DNA from 2 places in the Kitasatospora sp. NPDC058190 genome. Region 1 is predicted to be linked to the other one. Evidence: riboswitches for the same ligand, from Rfam matches in the RefSeq annotation. Region 1 holds a riboswitch; the other holds the start of a gene.

Region 1 (4,801 bases):
GTGCACGCCGCCTGGCTGGAGGGCCACGAGATCGGCACCCACTTCAACGGCCACTTCTGCGGCTCCACCGGCGTCGGCCAATGGTCCCCGGAGGAATGGGACAGCGAGATCCAGCAGGCGATGGACTTCGTGACGAACTGGCGCACCAACACCGGCTTCACCGACCTGCCGGCACTGCCCTTCGACTACCGCAAGGAGTTGATCGGCAGCCGCACCCCCTGCCTGGAGGGCCAGCGCAACCTGCTGCCCACCGCGGTCAAGCGCGGCTGGCGATACGACAGCAGCGGCAACGGCGCCCAGGTGTGGCCGCAGAAGATCCAGGGCGGCGCGCTGTGGGACATCCCGCTGCAGTCCATCCCCTTCCCCGGACACACCTTCCAGGTGCTGTCGATGGACTACAACATCATGTACAACCAGTGCGGCCCCAACACCAAGGCCGACCCGGCGCTCTACCAGGGCTTCCAGGCCCAGGCCCGGGACTCCTACCTGATGGGCTTCGACCGCACCTACACCAGCAACCGGGCGCCGTACATCATCGGCAACCACTTCGAGGAGTGGAACGGCGGCATCTACATGAACGCCGTCGAGGACGTGCTCAAGACCATCGCGGACAAGCCGGAGGTCCGGCTGGTCTCCTTCCGCCAGCTGGTGGACTGGCTGGACGCCCAGGACCCGGCGGTGCTGCGCAAGCTGCAGAGCCTCGGCCCGGGCCAGTCCCCGGCCGGCGGCTGGGAGGGCCTCCTCGGCACCCCGGGGGCGCCGCCGCCGGCCCCCTCCCCCACCGCCACCGCGGGCTGAGCGTCAGGACCGGGTGCGGACCCGGCCGGCGAGCAGCGCCCCCAGCAGCGCCACCCCGGCCATCACCAGCAGGATCACCGCGAAGGCGCCGGGCGAGCCCGCGGCCTCGGCGCTCTCGTGGGCGACGGCGAGCGAGCCGCCGCCCAGCGCCGCGAACAGCACCCCGGCCAGGCCCGTCAGCAGCACGTTGCCCAGCGCGTCGCTCACCTGCAGGGCGGCCGAGTTGGCCCCGGCGTCCTCCGGCGCGGAGAGCTTCATCATCAGCACGCTGACGCTCGCGACCGCCAGGCCCATCCCGATGCCGCCGACGCCCCAGGCCACCGAGGCCGCCCAGGCCGGCACCCCCGGAACCAGCACCAGCGCGGCGCCCGCGATCGCCGCCGCGGTCAGCACGAAGCCGCACCGGATCATCGCCTCGCGGTAGCGCTCGGCCCCGGGCCGCCCCTGCAACCAGGAACCCAGCGCCCAGGAGAGCCCGCCGCTGGTCAGGGTCAGCCCGGCCAGCGTCGGCGAGAGGCCGCGCTGGGTGGTCATCATCAGCGGGATGAAGGCCTCGGCCGCGAAGAACGCCCCGGCCGCCACCCCGCGCAGCAGGATCACCGTCGGCAGCCCGCGCCCGGCCCGCAGGGTCCGCTTCGGCAGCAGCCCGAGGACCGCCGGCACCAGCAGCGCCGCCCCGGCGATCCCGGGGACCAGCCCGATCAGGTCGCGGCGCTGGCCCGCGTACTGGAGCAGGCCGGCGCCGACCGCGGCCATCGCGGCCAGCAGGGTGCGCCGGCGGTCGAAGTCCGCGCCCTTGAGCACCGGGTGCTCCCGCTCCGAGCGGGCCAGCGCCGGGCCCATCACGACCAGCGGCAGCAGGATCAGCACCGGCACCGCCAGGAACACCCAGCGCCAGCCGAGGTGCTGGGTGACGGCCCCGGAGACCAGCGGCCCGACGATCGAGGGCAGCACCCAGGCCGAGGAGAAGGCCGCGAACACCGCCGGGCGCAGCCGCTCCGGGTAGGCCCGGCCGACCACCACGTACAGCGCGACGATCACCAGCCCACCGCCCAGGCCCTGGATCGCCCGCCCGGCCACGAACACCCACATGCCGGGCGCCGTGCCGGCCACCACCAGGCCGGCGCCGAACACCGCGATGCCGGTGAACAGCGGCCGCAGCGGCCCGCGCCGGTCGCACCACTGCCCGGAGACGACGAGCGCGAACAGCGTGGTGGTGAAGTAGCCGGAGAAGGCGAAGGCGTACAGCCCGAGGCCGTGCAGCTGGCGGGCCGCGGTCGGCATCGCGGTGTTGACCGCGGTCGCCTCGAAGGCGATCACCAGGACCACCGACACGATTCCCAGCGTCAGCGCCCGGTGGCGGCCACCGAGGACCCCGCCGCCGGGGTCGGTGCCGTCGGGTATCGGGGTGGAGTCGACCGAGGTGGGGGAGGCAGTGGTCATACGTAACATCGTAAGAGCCGTCCGCCTCGATGACCCCTGACCCGAGTCGGTGATCGGATCGGTCCGCAGGCGTAGGACCGGCGCGGCGGACCGGGACGGCGGACCGGGACAGCGGGCCGGGGCAGCGGGCCGGGGCAGCGGGCCGGGGCTCAGTGCAGCACCTTGAGCCCCACCGCGCCGGAGACGATCAGCAGCAGGCAGCCGATCCGGGCCACGGTCACCGGGTCCCCCAGGGCGGCCATGCCGTAGAGCGCGGTGCCGACCGCGCCGATGCCGACCCAGACCGCGTACCCGGTGCCGATCGGGATGGTGCGCATCGCGTACGCCAGCCCGCCCATGCTGAGCAGCAGGGCGACGCCGAACACGAGGCTGGGAACGAGGCGGGAGAAACCCCTGGACGATTCCAGGGCCACCGCCCACACGGTCTCCAGGAGACCCGAGACGACCAGAACGAGCCAAGCCATGACGGCCGTACCTCCGCAGTCCACAGCGGCCGGTTTGCCGCTGAACTGCGTCGTCTTGTCGTCACCGGGTACGACGCGCTCGTCCGGGGTGGCGGGAAAACAGCCACCGCCTCCGACGGTAGCACACATTGCCATACAGAATTTACAAAACTTCGTTGACCCCATTCCCCGGCTCCGCCATCCTGAATTCACTGGCCGTGTGCCCGAGTGGTTCAGGGGACCGTCTGCAAAGCGGTGAACGCGGGTTCAATTCCCGCCACGGCCTCGGAAAAGGGAATTGCCGGTCGACTCGGAACGTCGACCGGCAATTCCCTTCGCGCTTTTCGGGCCAGACTTTTCCGGTCAGCCTTTCCGGTCAGCCTTTCCGGTCAGGCCGTGACCGCGTCCTCCGCCCGGATCGGCAGCCGGCCGACCGGCAGGCCGGTGGCGGCCCGGACGGCGGCGGCGACGGCCGACGGAGCGACCACTGCGGGGACGGCGCTGACCGCCTTGGCCCCGAAGGTGGCGACCACGTCCCGCTCCTCCAGCAGAGCGGCGATCCGCACCTCCGGGGTGTCCAGCGAGGTGGGCAGCCGGTAGCCGGTCAGCGAGGGGTTGAGCAGCACCCCGCCCGAGGTCTGCAGGTCCTCCATCAGCGCCAGGCCCACGCCCTGGGCCACGCCGGCCTCGATCCGGTCCTCGATCTGCCGCGGGTTCAGCGCCCGCCCGACGTCCTGGGCGACGGCCATCTCGACCACCCGAACGGTGCCCAGCTCGATGTCCACGTCCACCACCGCGCGCATCGCGCAGAAGGAGATGGAGACGAAGGCGTCGCCCTGCCCGGACTCGTCCAGCGGCTCGGTCGGGTGCGGGCGGCACTGTGCGGTGGCCCAGAGCTCCTTGCCCTCCAGCGCCTCGGCGACCGGCATGCCGAGCACCCCGTCATAGGAGGTGATCTTGCCGTCGGCGATCTGCAGCAGCTCCGCCGACATCCCGAAGTTGGCCGCGATCGGCTGCAGCAGCTGGTGGCGGACCATCAGCGCGGCCCGCTCGACCGCGCCGCCGGAGACCCAGGTGTGCCGGCCGCGGGCGGAGGGCCCGGCGATCGACTGGTCGCTGTCGGCCGGTGCGATGTAGACCTCGCTGACGCCCAGCACGGTCTGCACGATCTGGCGGGCCAGCGTGGCGAAGCCCTGCCCGGCGTCGACGGCCGCGCAGATCACCGTGGCGTGGTCGCCGCTGACCCGCACGGTGGCGGTGGAGACCTCGTCCTCGCCCTCCGCGCCCAGCATGTGCACCATGCCGACGGCGTAGCCGATGCCGCGGCGCACCGCCGACGGGTCCCCGGCGCCGCCGGGCCCGCCCGGCAGCAGCCACTCGGCGTCCGGGTCGTCCACCGGCAGGGCCGGCAGCGGCTCGGCCGCCACCGCGTCCAGCAGCGCCTTCACCGGCGCCGGGCAGGTGACGGCCTGCCCGGTGGGCATCGGGTCGCCGGTGGACATCGCGTTGCGACGGCGGATCTCCACCGGGTCCACGCCCACCCGGGCGGCCAGCTGGTCCATCTGCGACTCGTACGCGAAGCAGGCCTGCAGCGCGCCCTCGCCGCGCATCCGCCCGGCCGGCGGGTTGTTGGTGCGCACCGCCCAGGCGTCCACGAACACGTTCGGGCAGACGTACGGGCCGACCGAGAAGGCCGTCGCGGCGGCCAGCGCCTCGGCGGAGACGTCCGCGTAGGCGCCGCCGTCCAGCAGGATCTGCGCCTCGACCTTCACCAACGTGCCCTCGGCGTCGGCGTGGTGGCGGTAGCGCAGGAGCGCGGGGTGACGCGAGGCGTGGGTGTGGAAGGACTCCTCGCGGGTCAGCGTCATCTTCACCGGGCGGCCGGTGCGCAGCGCCAGCAGCGCCAGGGTGACCTGGAAGGCGAGGTCCTCGCGGTCGGTGGTGGCGCCGGGCACGCCGGTGACCACCAGCCGGACCCGGTCCGGCTCCAGGCCCAGGCAGGCGGCGGTGCGGTCGCGGTCGCCGTGCGGGTCGGTGGAGGACAGGTGCAGTTCGACGCCGCCGTCCGGGCGCGGTACGGCCAGGCCGGCCTCGGCGCCGAGCGGGGCCGGGTCCTG
Region 2 (4,801 bases), on a different contig from region 1:
GGCTCGCCTGCCTGCTGCTGGCCGTGGTGCTCGCCGGACTGGCGGTCGGCGTCTGCGGGCCGGTCGGCTTCGTGGCGCTCGCCGCGCCCGTCATCGCCGGGCGGCTGGCCGGGCCGACCCGCGTGCCGGTGCTCGGATCGGCGCTGACCGGCGCGCTCCTCGTCGTGCTCGCCGACACCGTGGGGCGGGTGCTGATCGGCGGGGTGGAGATCCCCGTCGGCATCGTGACCACCGTCCTCGGCGGGCCCTTCCTGCTCTGGGTGCTGCTCGGGCGCCGCCAGGGTGCCGTCTGACCTGTTTGAGGAGTAACCGTCTTGAAGAACCACCCGCTCGTCGCGCCCGATCCGGACGACCCCCGCTACCGCCTCGTCACGTTCATCCACCGGGGCCGGGACTGCGACGGCGTCCTCGCATTGCTGCACACCGTCACCGACAAGGACCGGCACGCCGGGGACCTCACCCCGCACCTGATGGCCCGCGAGGGCGAGCAGTGGCGGCTCACCTACCGGCTGCGCGCCGACCACCGGGCCTCCTACCAACTCCACCCCTTCCGGGGCGAGACCCCCGGCACCACACGGGCCGACTGGCTGCGCGTCCTCGACCAGGCCCGCCCCGACCCGTTCGACGGCGAACCCCGACTGCCGGCCCGCGACGGACGCCATCCGTCCTCGGTGCTCAGCCTGCCGGAGGCGCCCGCCCAGCCGTACGTCCAGCGGCGGGACGGCGTGCCGCGCGGGCGCACCCTCGCCCACACGGTCGCCGGGCGGCGGGTGGACGTCCACCTCCCGGCCGGGCACGATGCGGGGCCGTACCCGGTGGCGGTGCTGCTGGACGGCGAGATGTGGGGCGGGGTGCTGTCCGTCGGCGACACCTTCGACAACCTGACGGCGGACGGCGTGATCCCGCCCACGGTGGCGCTGCTGGTCCACACCATGGGCCCGGCACGGCCGGCGGACCTGAGCTGCAACCCGGCCTTCGTCGACCTGCTCGCCGACCGGCTCCTCCCCCGGGCGGCAGTCGAGTTCGATGCCGCGCTGGCCCCGGCCGCAACCGTGATCGCCGGCCAGAGCGCGGGCGGCCTCACCGCCGCCTTCGCCGCATTCCGGCGGCCGGACCGGTTCGGCAACGCGCTCTCCCAGTCCGGCTCGTTCTGGTGGCCGGACGGAACGGAGTTCGACGCGGGCAGCGAGTGGCTGACCCGCCAATTCGCGGCCGGGCAGCGGCGGGCGGCGCGGTTCTACGTCGAAGTCGGCCTCCAGGAGTGGATGCTGCTCGCGCAGAACCGGCACCTGCGCGATGTCCTCACGGCCCGGGGGTACGAGGTCGAGTACCGCGAGTTCAACGGCGGCCACGACTACGCCTGCTGGCGCGGCGGCCTCGCTGATGGCCTCGCGCACCTGCTGGGGTCACCCACAAGGACCATTTAGGTCGATTCGCATACCTCCCAGACCCTTGGGGATCTAGCGTCGGAACCCACACCGAGTGACCTGGGGGGTCAGCGATGAACGCGTCCTCGTCCGCCACGCCGCCGCCGATGTCATGGCTGTACTGCGGCAACCAGATCAAGCTCTGGCGCACCCGCGCTGGAGTCAGCCGCGAGGACCTGGCGGCTCGGGCCGGGTACAGCTACGAGAGCCTCCGATCGATGGAGGCCGGGCGGCGCAAACCGTCGCTGCACCTGCTACAGGTGGCAGACGAGTTCTGCGACGCGAAGGGGCTCCTCGTTTCGGGGGCGGACTACCTGAAGCCCGAGAAGTACCCGCACTTCGCTGAGGACTACATGCGATACGAGGCAGAGTGCATTGTCATCAACTGGTTCGCAACACTGCTCATTCCGGGCCTCCTACAGACGGAGGAAACCGTCCGGGCCCTCCTCCTCTCGAACTGGCCACCGCTGGACGACGAGACCGTCGAGGAACGCGTCGCAGCACGGCTTGAGCGCCAGGTCCTGTTGAAAACCCAAACCAAGTCGTTCAACTTTCTGATCAGCGAAGCAGCGCTCCGCCATCCGATCAGTAGCCTTGACGCACACAAGCGCCAGTTGCTCCACCTGCTCACTGCAGGCAATCCACGCCACATCGAAATCCAGGTAGTACCAAGCTGCGGCGCGCACCCCGGCTTGAACGGACCATTCATTCTGCTGGACACTGCGGAGCATCAGCGGCTCGCCTATGAGGAAGGCCATGCAATGGGGATGCTCCACGCCGACCCGGGAAAGGTGGAGCTCCTGAGCCAACGCCATGCAATGATCCTTCGGCGAGCCCTCAACCCCGGGGCCTCGGCAGAGTTCATCGGCAAGTTGGCGGAGGAGCTATGAACACCCAATTGACCTGGTTCAAGTCCAGCCACAGCAGCACCGAGGGCGGCGCCTGCGTCGAGATCGCCCTCACCCCAGCCGCCGTCCACGTCCGCGACTCCAAGGACAGGACTGGCCCACAGCTCTGCTTCACCCCTGAGGCGTGGACCGACTTCGTCCAGCTCGCCCGAGACGTTTCTCCTCTGGAGCGCTGAATCCACCGGTAGAGCCGAGGGATTCCGATACGAGCGTCCACTCCGCTCGTGCTAGCGTCCCCGGGGCGGCGCAGCGGCACCGCCCCGGACGAGATGTGCGCCGTACCCGGTCCGCCAAGACGACGCACTCAGGGAGGCGTCATGGCTGTCGGTGCACCGGTCGCTCGTCCGCTAGACGTGCGGTGGATCCACGGCTCGCCGTCCGCGAAGCACAACACGGACGCGGACATCCAGGTCCACGAGTACGACGAGCACACCGTCATCCTCCGGCAGAACAAGGCGGTCAACTACGAGGCGCCGTTCCTGTTCCTGCTCTTCGGGGCGGAACGTGCCGTGCTGATCGACACCGGGGCGACGGCGGAGTCCGAGTACTTCCCGTTGCGTGCGACCGTCGACGATCTGATCGCGAAATGGCTCACCCGCAACCCGCGGGACGAGTACCGGCTGCTCGTGCTCCACACCCACCCGCACGGCGACCACATCGCCGGCGACGGCCAGTTCGCCGACCGGCCCGCAACCACCCTGGTCGGTGCCGATCTTCCCACGGCCTGGCCGTACTTCGGCTTCGACCGGGACGCCGAGGCGGTGGCCCGGGTCGACCTCGGCGGCGGGCGGGTGCTGGAGTGCCTGGCCACCCCGGGGCACCACGAGGCGGCGGTCACCTACTACGACCCGTGGACGGGCTTCCTGCTCACCGGCGACACCGTCTACCCCGGCCGGCTCTACATCAACGACTGGCCCGCCTTCGGTCGCACCGTCAAGCGGCTGGTCGAGTTCAGCGAGAGCCGCCCGGTGACGTACGTCCTCGGCTGCCACATCGAGATGACCCGCACCCCGGGCGTCGACTACCCGATCCGCGCCACTTACCAGCCCGACGAACCCCCGCTCCAGCTCACCGTCGACCACCTGCACCGCATCCGCGCGGCCGTCGCCGAACTGGGCGACCGGCCGCGCCGCCACCCGCTGGACGACCTGATCCTCTGGCCGAACGGCTGAGGCGGGTCAGTCCCGATAGGGAACGAGCGCCGACACGTCCAGGTCGAAGTCGAACGGCTCGGGGATGTGGATCCGCTCGCCGAATTCCCTTTCGGTCCTGGTGTGGTAGCGATCGCGATTCGGCTCGGAGAACAGGGTGACTGTCTTCTGCCGTGGGTCAACGATCAGATAGAGCGGGAAGCCCATACGAGGGTAGTCGCGGACCTTCCCGGCCCAGTCGTTGTCCGGGTTCGACGGGGAAACGATCTCGACCGCGATCAGAGCCAGTTCCGCAGGGATGTTGTGCCCGGCAAGGTCGACGACGTCTACGGGCAGGTAGGTGAGATCCGGGTTCCTCACGGCTCCGACCTCTGACGAGAACAGGTCGCGGTTGCCGGTCGGAAAGTACCCGGCCGGACAGTGGGCCTCGAACTGTCGTTGGACGAGGGCGAGGTTCAGCTGGTGAATCGACGACGAAGACGCCTGCATGACGATGACGTCGCCGGACAACTCGACCTTGTAGCCGTCGGGAAGGCTCCGTCGGGCCTCTTCGAGAAGACGGTAGCGCTCGGGATTCATGCGATCTCCTCCAGTGCTCCAGCCACCGTACGACAGCAAGGGCAGACCGGGAGGACATCACATCCCCTGCCCAAACGTGTCTTGACTGGAATGCTGGCCGACATGACTAAAGATCACGTTGGCCGGCTCGTCGGCGCTGGCTTCGGGCTCGTCTTCATCGAGGCCAACGCGGGAGCACTGCCGGCAGGGGTGGCCATCCCCCTGCGCCTGATCGGTGTGGCCACGTTCCTCGGGCTCGTCCTCTTCGGACGGCGCCGGCCCCAAGCGACCGAGAGCGGTGGCGGATCCACGGGCACGAGCTTCGGCGGACGGTACTGGCTGGTCGTCCTGGCCGAGGTGGTGGCGGTCGCCGCCGGGCTGGCGGTGATCAACCGAGTGCTGCACACCCCACAGGCGACGGTGGGGTGGATCGCCGTGGTGGTCGGCGTGCACTTCGTCGGGCTCGCGACCGTTTGGCGCAGGCCTGAACTGCGCACGCTCGGTGGCGGGATGGCGGCCTGCGGGGTGGTCGGCCTGGTGCTGGCCTTCTGCGGCGCCGCCGCCGCGCTCGTCGCGCTGGTGGCCGGGATCGCGCCCGGCGTGCTGCTGCTCGGGTCGGTGTGGTGGTCCGGCCGGGCGGCGGTTGCGCCCGGCCGGACGAGCTGAGGTCAGTCGGACGGGGGTTGGGCGGGTAGCCGCGCGGCCAGTAGGGCTCCGGCGGCGACCAGGGCTCCGGCGAGAGCGAGCGCGACACGGT

The links. A riboswitch is a leader RNA that binds a small molecule or an ion and turns the genes downstream of it on or off. The one in region 1 is predicted to bind guanidine.
Region 2: linked by a shared signal. The riboswitch ahead of ACFVWU_RS02420 (MBL fold metallo-hydrolase) and the one ahead of ACFVWU_RS01215 (DMT family transporter) in region 1 are both predicted to bind guanidine.

What each region holds. Positions count from the first base shown of each region.
Region 1 is NZ_JBHVVI010000002.1:55,508-60,308, reverse strand. It holds gene ACFVWU_RS01225 (hypothetical protein) at 1-798, shown strand, start outside; gene ACFVWU_RS01220 (MFS transporter) at 802-2,241, opposite strand; gene ACFVWU_RS01215 (DMT family transporter) at 2,391-2,705, opposite strand; guanidine-III (ykkC-III) riboswitch at 2,750-2,815, opposite strand; tRNA gene ACFVWU_RS01210 (tRNA-Cys) at 2,899-2,970, shown strand; gene ACFVWU_RS01205 (xanthine dehydrogenase family protein molybdopterin-binding subunit) at 3,074-4,801, opposite strand, start outside.
Region 2 is NZ_JBHVVI010000003.1:120,070-124,870, forward strand. It holds gene fhuB (Fe(3+)-hydroxamate ABC transporter permease FhuB) at 1-293, shown strand, start outside; gene fes (enterochelin esterase) at 315-1,427, shown strand; gene ACFVWU_RS02410 (Scr1 family TA system antitoxin-like transcriptional regulator) at 1,502-2,317, shown strand; gene ACFVWU_RS02415 (DUF397 domain-containing protein) at 2,314-2,511, shown strand; guanidine-III (ykkC-III) riboswitch at 2,574-2,640, shown strand; gene ACFVWU_RS02420 (MBL fold metallo-hydrolase) at 2,653-3,507, shown strand; gene ACFVWU_RS02425 (Uma2 family endonuclease) at 3,514-4,065, opposite strand; gene ACFVWU_RS02430 (hypothetical protein) at 4,156-4,710, shown strand; partial or broken gene ACFVWU_RS02435 (DHA2 family efflux MFS transporter permease subunit) at 4,637-4,801, opposite strand, start outside.